Regions from separate parts of the Egbenema bharatensis FJBBOT/2019 genome, predicted to be linked through region 1. Evidence: riboswitches for the same ligand, from Rfam matches in the RefSeq annotation. Region 1 holds a riboswitch; the other holds the start of a gene.

Region 1 (4,587 bases):
ATCGAGAATATTGGCTATTTGTTGGGCAGTTACTTTGCGCCAGAGGAAGCATTGGGGGAAGGGGCTTCAGCCGGGGATGCCGTGTTGTTTCTTTTTATTATGCGATCGCTGCTTTCAGTGCCGGGCCATGCCATCTGGGCCAGCTTTTGGGGCTATGCCCTGGGACGGGCAAAGTTTACCTTTCCTCCATTTCGCGGCAACCGCATGATTCGTGACGGACTGACCCTGGCAATGGTATCCCACGGGTTATTTAACGGCTTGCTGTTGCTTCATCCGGTTCTGGCGTTAGGGGCATTGATCGTGATTGGCGTGGGATGGCGAATGACCTTTCGGCGGATCTCTGCGGCCAGGGCAGCTTCATCCCAGGATCCTGAGTCGTAGGCACTCTTAGGGAATGCAATAACAACCTGGAATTCTTGTGGGGTGGGCATCTTGCCCGCCCAGTCAAAGCAGCAGAACGGTGAACAGGTTATTTATCCAGAGAACGGTGAACAGGTTATTTATCCAGGATTCTGAGTCATAAGTATCAACATCAAGCAATCCTCAAGCAATCTCATCCAATACATCCTTACCCATCCGCGCGTATTTGACCCGCAGGCTGATCCCTAAGGTGAGCTGTTTGAACAGCCAGTACAGGACGGTAAGTCCAATAAACGTGACCATAATCACGGCAATCGGACGGGTGCTGGTCAGATCATTGAGTGTACGAATAACAATCATGTCAGGCTCAGTCACCAGATCCCAGCTATTGAAGCGATGAAACCGTCCTAAATAAATGCCGATCGCGCAGAGTCCGTGGGTTAGCAATTCTGTCCAGAGGGTTAGGTGTTTGTAGCCAATCCGCTTCAGGTAAAAGGCTTGATTGATTAAGCTGACGACATAGGCTTCAAACCCCAGCAAAATGGCGAACATATGCAAGGGAAAGAAAAATAGCGCAATCACCCAGGTGGCAACGAAGCGAGTCCCCCGGATTAAATGAATAATATCGGTTAAAAGGTAGGGGGCATTAGGCAGAAAGGCAAAAAAGACTGCAAATCCAGCCCACCAGAGGAGCGATCGAGATTTGGTTTCGCGGCGATATAGCCAAAAGCTGAGTGCTAAGGGAATAAAAGCGAGAAATAAATTCCAGAGAATCCAGCCGCTATAGACATTTGTAAACGCTGCACGAATGCTCCAATAAATGCCTTCCATACGCACCTGATTAATCTAATTTTGATTCAGTATTCTTCCCAGGGTAGCCTTTTGTCTTGCCAGGACTGGAGAAATTCAGGCGATCTGCCCTATGGCTCACGAAAAATTTGAATAACGTTAAAGTTTGGTTAAAGCCTACGTTAGATTTCCGATACCCGTCCTGCCGATTTGCCCATTGCGGCCAATGCTATCCTCAAGGTATGCAGTTTGTTTCGGCTGCTCCTATCAGCCTTCAGCGATCGACCTATCATGACTTCTTCTCTCAAATCCTCGCAATGGCTTACAACGGGTATGTTGCGGCGAGTGCACCATATTGCACTGCACGTTCAGAATATGGATGCATCCCGCCAGTTCTATGGGCAGCTTTTGGGGCTGCGGGAATTACGTGGTGAGGAAGTGCCTGAAACCTTACGCCAGCAGTTTGAGGTAGGTGAAGTAGCGAATTTTGTCACGCCCGATGGCACCATTATTGATCTGTTCTGGAAGCCGAACCTACTGCCCCCGGATGCCGATCCCGATCGAGAATTTACTCGGGCTGGGCATTTAGCGTTTGACATTGCGCCAGATTTATTCGATCAGGCAGTGGAGATTCTGCAACAAAACCAGATTTCGATCGCCCACGGGCCAGTGCGTCGGCCCACGGGCAGGGGTGTATATTTCTATGACCCAGACGGATTTTTGGTAGAAATTCGCTGCGATCCTGAGTAATTCATCTGGAATCCCCCTACTCCGTATTCCATCAAGAACAGGCGATCGGCTAAGATGACAGGGCAAATGTGAACAGTAGTCAGGCTGGGAAAGCTCGGTGAAAGTCCGACGCTGTGCCGCAACTGTGAAAAAGAAGGGGAGTTTACCTTTTCTTGAGCCAGAACGCCAGCTTGCTGCTTCTTCACTCTATTTCCTGCGACGCACGGGAAAGGAGTTCGTGAACTGCATGACGATTTCTCAAGACCGCCCTTCCCAAAATCAGGTTGCCCATTCCCTGGATGCTCATTCCCTGATTGAAGTTTCCACTACCCAGCTCGATCGCGCCACTGCACCGACTTCCCTGCCTCCGCTTCCCCTCCAGCGTCCCCTATTGCTGATTGGTCATGGCAGTCGGGATGCTGATGGACGGCAAGGATTACTCGATTTTGCGGCAGCTTACCAGGCGTTGGATACTTCCCGTCCTGTGATTCCCTGCTTTTTGGAACTCACAGAACCCACAATTCAGCAAGGCGTGGATCAATGCGTGGAGCAGGGCTATACCGATTTGTCAGCTCTGCCGATTCTGCTGTTTGCTGCTCGTCACAATAAATTTGATGTAACGAATGAACTCGATCGCGCCAAAAAACGTCATCCACACATTACGTTTCACTACGGACGGCATTTTGGCATTACCCCTGGAATTTTAGACCTGTGGCACACTCGTTTAGCAGAGCTGGATCAGCCCCAGTGGAATCCCCACGGCATTTCCCGCGAAGAGACGGTTTTGCTATTCGTCGGTCGTGGCTCCAGCGATCCCGATGCCAATGGTGATGTATTTAAGCTGGCGCGGATGGTTTGGGAAGGCAGCGGCTATCAAACGGTGGAGACTTGCTTTATCGGCATTACCCATCCTCGACTGGAAGAAGGCTTCCGCCGGGCCCGTCTGTACCAGCCCAAGCGAATCATTGTCTTGCCCTATTTTCTATTTACCGGGGCATTGGTGAAAAAAATCTTCAACATCACAGCCCAGCAGCAAGAGCAACACCCTGATATTTCAATGATTTGCTTGCCTGAAATGGGACTGCATCCCCACCTTTTCCAGATTATGCGCGATCGAGAGATTGAAACCCATCTGGGGCAGGTGCAGATGAACTGTGAAATGTGTAAGTTCCGTCTGGCAGCGATCGGGACTGGCGATTCCCATCATGGTCATTCCCACAGCCATGATCACAATCATGATCACAATCACGATCATTCTCATAATCACGCGCACGCTCATGATCACAGCCCTGATCACAATCACAGCGCGATCGATCCCTATGCTGAACCAGAAAAGTACCACCAGCGGATCTGGCAGGTTCCCTAAGGTTCCAATCCCTCAAATCCAGACAAAACTCTTGTGGGGTAGGTATCTTGCCTGCCCATGTAACTGAATCCAGGCAAAACTCTTGTGGGGTGGGCATTTTGCCTGCCCATTCAGCCAGCTTGAGTTGGGGGTATCAAACTTACAGTCACATGACCGATCGCTCACTGGCAGGTAAGATACCTGCGCTACAACAATCAGTCCACCCCTAGAGGCCGATCGTCTCTACATTAGATAAACCCGACTCATCTACCCAGGCAATTTGCTTGATGCGGCGAGACTGGGCAGACTGACGAACGGCTTCTGGATCATTGAGATGACTTAGCTCCACCTCAACCCGAACCAAATGGGCCGAATCCCGAATTTTCTGGGCATGGGCAAAGGCAGCAGCATAGGCTTCCGGCTGGGTGGGAACCACTAACCAATCCGTTTCCGGCGTTTCCAGGGGAAGTTGTCCGGTGGTTAGCAAAACCTGATGCAGTTCTTCAATGTTGAAGGTAAAGCCCACGCCCGGACAGTCCTGCCCCTGAGGATGATAGAGGCTCAACAGTTGGTTGTATCGTCCTCCCTGCCCCAAAATTCGCTGTCCTGACGGCCCAATCACATCAAACACAATGCCAGTGTAATAATCGATCGTCTGAATCAGGCTGAGATCCAGGGTAATGGTCGGTAGTCCATAGGGAGTCGTAGCGTCCTGCTGAAAACTATCTTGCAAAAGCTCCATTAGCCCCTTGAGCCGATTTACGATCGCCCGTTGCTCTGAGTCTAAGTCCAGGCTGGAAACTCGTTGTAACGCATCGGCAGGTTGTCCCCGCAGGTCAAGCAAGAACAAAGCCCGATCGCGCAGGTCGGGAGAGAGGGAGAGGGTTTCTAGCTTCAGACGATCGAGGTGGGCAATGGCTTCTCGAACCTGCTTACGAAGATGATCTGGAAAAGGTTGCAGGAGCGATCGAGTTAACCCAGCTTCCCCCAGGATTAGGGAACATTGATCCAGCCCCAGGTTGCGGAGACAGGCAGAAACAATCAAAAGAATTTCCGCATCGGCAGCCACCCCATCGGCTCCCAATAACTCTATCCCTGCCTGATAGAACTCCTGCTGACGATTATGAGTCCCCTTAGCAGCCCGACGAAACACATTGGCATTGTAGTAAAACCGTTGGGGATAGCTGGCTCCAGCCATGCGGGTGACTGAAGCTCTGGCGATCGAGGCTGTGAGTTCTGGACGCAACCCTAAGGTATCCCCTTCTGAGTCCTGGATTTGAATGACGGTTGCTTGTTCGATCGCGCCACCCGCCATCAGCGTATCCAACCGCTCCAAAGTTGAGGTAATAATGCGGTGATACCCC
Region 2 (4,587 bases), 1.6 Mb from region 1:
TGACCCAAATTTGTTCGATTGGTAGATTGGCAATCCCGGTTTTTAGCTGCTGAACCATCTGTTCGACGCTGGGAACCACTGGACTGTGGACATCGTAAACGCCATTACCAACTTGGTGTTGATAACCCGCATCGGTGATTTCAAATAGGGTTTCATTGTTGCTGCGGCTATTCTCGATGGACAATACATCTGCATCGAGACGCTCGATATGCTCAATAATGTCACCAAACTCGGAATAACACATATGAGTGTGAATTTGGGTTTCTGGTTTGGCAATCCCAGCAGCTAACCGAAACGCATCAACCGCCCAAGCGAGATACTCGTTCCAATGTTCTCGCTTCAGAGGTAATCCCTCCCGTAGAGCAGGTTCGTCGATTTGCACCATCTTCGCTCCAGCCGCTTCTAAATCCGCTACTTCATCTCGTAGAGCGAGGGCAATCTGCATCGCCTGTTCACTGCGCGGAATATTCGTGCGGGTAAACGACCAGTTAATCATCGTCACTGGTTCAGTCAGCATTCCCTTTACGATTTTGTTGGTGAGGGATTGTGCTACCTTGAACTCTCGAACCGTCATAGGTTGAGTACGGGCAACGTCACCATAAATAATGGGTGGACGCACACAGCGACTGCCATAGCTTTGTACCCAACCGTGTTCGGTAAAGGCAAATCCAGAGAGCTGTTGCCCAAAGAACTCCACCATGTCCGTGCGTTCAAATTCACCATGAACCAACACATCTAGCCCAGCATCTTCCTGGATTTGGATACACTTCGCAATTTCAGTATCGATCGCCGCTTCGTACTCGGCTTTTGTTATTTCACCCCGCTTCAGCTTTACCCGCAGTTGTCGGATCTCCGACGTTTGCGGAAATGATCCAATCGTTGTTGTCGGAAAGGGCAGTAATTTGGGTTGAAGGTCTTTCCGCTGCTTATAAGGCATGCTCCGTTCAAGATCCTGAACCGTCAGGTTGCGGAGTCGCTCTTGTACTTTCGGATTCGTAGGACTGAACTGCTCAAAGGCGTTCCACTGCGTTTGCACCAAGGCTAATTTGTCGCTCGGATCATCCCCAGCTAACGTCTGTGCCAGAATTACTATTTCGTCCAGCTTTTGTTCGGCAAAGCTCAGGACATTACGCAATGGCTCTGGTAGTTTCGTTTCTCGCGTCGCATCATAGGGCACAAATTGCAGGGATGATGAGGGGTGCAATCGGAGATTTGGTGTGATGCCGTGAATGGTTTCGAGCGTTGATAACACCGATTCTGGGCGAATTTTCCAGATGTTCCGTGCATCGACAATGCCCACTCCCAACCGTTTATCCGCTGGGAATCCATGTTGTTGCAACAGGTTCAAATTGCGTCCACGGGTGAAGTCCAAACTAATGCCAGCCACTGGTAAGTCCATCACCCAGGGATAGTCTGCTCCCAAATCATCAAAGTAGGTAACGAGATGAATGGGCACACCGATTTGAGCTAACTGAGTATAGGTGGTAGTAATTGCCTCTTTCAGATCCGTGGCACTGCTTGTGACTAAAATCGGTTCATGCACCTGCACTTCAGCGATACCCAGGGCTTTGAGTTGAAAGATCAAGTCACAATAAAGCGGCAATAGGTTTGCCAGATGTGCAGATAGATCGCCTTCTAAGCGGCTTAAACGCAACAGTGTAACGGGACTAAGGATAATGGGAACGGCTCGTTCACCCAGGAGGGCTTTTGCTCGTTGCACCGTTGCCAAAAAGTCAGCAAAGTTTGCCTCTGGTTGGGTATCAGCCGCAATTTCGGGCACCAGATAGTGATAGTTGGTATCAAACCACTTGGTCATTTCCAGGGCAGGAATACCATCCTTGCCGCGTGCCATTGCAAAGTATTGGTCGAGTCCGGTGAGAGACTGAAAGCGCTCTGGGATTAAGCCGAGCCGAACCGTCCAATCCAGCACATGATCGTAGAGGGTGGTGTCGCCAATGCCGATGCGATCGATCCCGGCTTCGAGTTGCGTCTTCCAGTTGGCAAATTCAACCTCTTGAACGGTTTGCAGCAATGTTTCTGCATCAGATTTACTGCTCCAAAAGGCTTCCAACGCCTTTTTAACTTCACGATTTTTGCCAATGCGGGGATATCCCAGCGTTGCAGTTTGAAGGGTCATAGCTGTAGCGTCCTAAATTCTGTAAATAAATGGAAAAACGGAAAAAACAACTGTCTCCCGATTGGGAAGCAGCCCGTAGCCAGACACAGCAAAAAGGCTAGCTGTAATTGCCAGCACAAACAATTCGCCATCTTTGCTCACGTAGCCTCGCTGAATGTCAACCTTTCGCGCAACTCAGATCGTTAACTCAGGACGCTACAACCTTAAAATTCCGACAAAATGCCAATCACAAAAGCTTATGGTCTTCATCATCCGTACCTCGCAGATGGTTATGTAACGGGTTTACGACTCGGCGGGCATTCTGACTCAGAGAGTGACACCTCTCCTCACAGCTGCGGGACAGCGGCAGATTCACACTGCACTTTCCCCCTTGCGTCTGATGGCTGCTCCCCATCAGAACCGAATCAGTACCTGAACAATAACACGATAAGGGTGTTATGGCACATTAATTTCAGGTTTAGCTAAATCAGCGAACTGCCCATAGCAGTGTGCCTCAGTGCTGAGTAGGAAGTAGATCAGCCACAGGGTTGGTATCGCATGCGAAGAAAGGCTTCAATTTTTCACCCACATCTTATATTATGAGAATGATTATCATTTTAACCTCTGGATCAGATCGACATGCCCCCTGCTTCTCGACCTCTGCCCCCAAACCTGGAACGAATTGTTCAGCGGTTTCAGCAAATCACCGAGCCGAAGCGTCGGTATGAATATTTGCTCTGGTTTGCCAAACGGGTGCCAGTTTTGCCAGAAACAGAGCAGGTGACAGCCAATCAGGTTCCGGGATGTGTGTCTCAGGTCTACATCAAAGCCGATCTCCACGATGGTAAGGTCACGTTTCGCGGCACCTCAGATGCCCAAATCACAAAGGGGCTGGCAGGTTTACTGATCGAGGGACTGAATGGACTCACCCCTGATGAAATTCTCCAGTTAACTCCAGACTTTATTCAGCAAACGGGACTGGATATCAGCCTCACGCCCTCCCGCAGCAATGGGTTTTACAACATCTTCAGATTCATGCAAGCTCAGGTAGCAACCTTTCAATCTGCCAACGCTTCCTCCCTGAATTAAAGAAGAGAATGACCATTTTAATCACTAAGTTTTAACCCAAAAACGGATCAGATTTTGCCCGCAATTCGCAGCAATATTACATCCGATCGATAAACCGCTTTATCCAGGAGGATTGAAATGACTGGTACGATTAACGAAACACAAAGCGCATCGTTGGGAATTCCTAAGCGAGGAATGCCCGTCACCATTATCACGGGGTTCTTAGGGAGTGGCAAAACAACACTCCTCAATCAAATTCTGAGCAACCGTCAGGATTTGAAAGTAGCCGTTCTGGTGAATGAATTTGGTGACATCAATATTGATAGCCAACTACTGGTAGCGACCGATGACGATATGGTGGAACTGAGTAATGGCTGTATTTGTTGCACCATTAATGATGGATTGGTGGATGCCGTTTATCGGGTATTAGAACGGGATGATTCTGTTGATTACATGGTGATTGAAACCACCGGAGTTGCTGATCCCTTGCCGATCATCCTGACCTTCCTGGGCACCGAATTACGCGATTTGACCCGACTCGATTCAATTATCACCGTTGTTGATGCCGAGACCTTTACGCCGGAACACTTTGACAGCGAAGCGGCTTTTAAGCAAATTGCCTATGGAGATGTCACCATTTTGAACAAAACCGATCTGGCAGATCCAGATCAGATCCAAAACCTGGAAGCTTATATTAGTACCGTCAAAGAAGGTGCCAGAATCCTACATAGCCAGTATGGAAAGGTACCCCTGCCGTTGATTTTAGATGTCGGCTATAACAACCCAGAAGCCTATGCAGATTTAGTTCAGGATGAAATTGAGCAAACTCAGCGCGATCGCCATGATCACGCCCATGATCACGCTCACGATCACCCCCATGATCACACCCACGATCATGCCAATAGTCACGACCACGATCATGATCATGACCAGCAAGATCACCACGATCATGACCAGCATCATCATCCCCATGAGCATCACCATCACCACTCTGCCCACCTGGATAATGATGGGTTTGTGTCGATCGCATTTGAGAGCGATCGGCCCTTTAAGGTGAAAAAGTTTGAAATCTTCCTGCAAGAACAGTTACCCAAAGAGGTATTTCGAGCCAAAGGCATCCTCTGGTTCAAAGAAAGCGACTTACGCAACGTCTTTCAACTCAGCGGTCCTCGCTTTGACCTGCAAGGCGAAGAGTGGCGGAGTGCTCCTAAGAACCAACTAGTCTTTATCGGGCGCAATCTAAACGCTGACACGCTACGGCAGCATTTAGCGGATTGTCTTGCCTATTAGCGAGTCTTTCAGCAGTGCAACCGTCTGCTGAGAGAGGGGATGCAATAGCCCCCCCTTTCTGTCACGGTTGATAATCACCTAACCTAAATTCACTCATGACGTTATCTATTTCA

Evidence for each region. A riboswitch is a leader RNA that binds a small molecule or an ion and turns the genes downstream of it on or off. The one in region 1 is predicted to bind cobalamin.
Region 2: it holds a riboswitch for cobalamin, as region 1 does, so the genes downstream of both, metE (5-methyltetrahydropteroyltriglutamate--homocysteine S-methyltransferase) here and ACM1PF_RS27875 (sirohydrochlorin chelatase) in region 1, are expected to answer to the same signal.

What each region holds. Positions count from the first base shown of each region.
Region 1 is NZ_CP182236.1:5,960,024-5,964,610, forward strand. It holds gene ACM1PF_RS27860 (PrsW family intramembrane metalloprotease) at 1-381, shown strand, start outside; gene ACM1PF_RS27865 (DUF1361 domain-containing protein) at 544-1,191, opposite strand; gene ACM1PF_RS27870 (VOC family protein) at 1,441-1,899, shown strand; cobalamin riboswitch at 1,947-2,088, shown strand; gene ACM1PF_RS27875 (sirohydrochlorin chelatase) at 2,126-3,244, shown strand; gene ACM1PF_RS27880 (ATP phosphoribosyltransferase regulatory subunit) at 3,450-4,587, opposite strand, start outside.
Region 2 is NZ_CP182236.1:50,666-55,252, forward strand. It holds gene metE (5-methyltetrahydropteroyltriglutamate--homocysteine S-methyltransferase) at 1-2,137, opposite strand, end outside; cobalamin riboswitch at 2,411-2,556, opposite strand; gene ACM1PF_RS00315 (SufE family protein) at 2,756-3,205, shown strand; gene ACM1PF_RS00320 (CobW family GTP-binding protein) at 3,323-4,474, shown strand; gene folE (GTP cyclohydrolase I FolE) at 4,570-4,587, shown strand, end outside.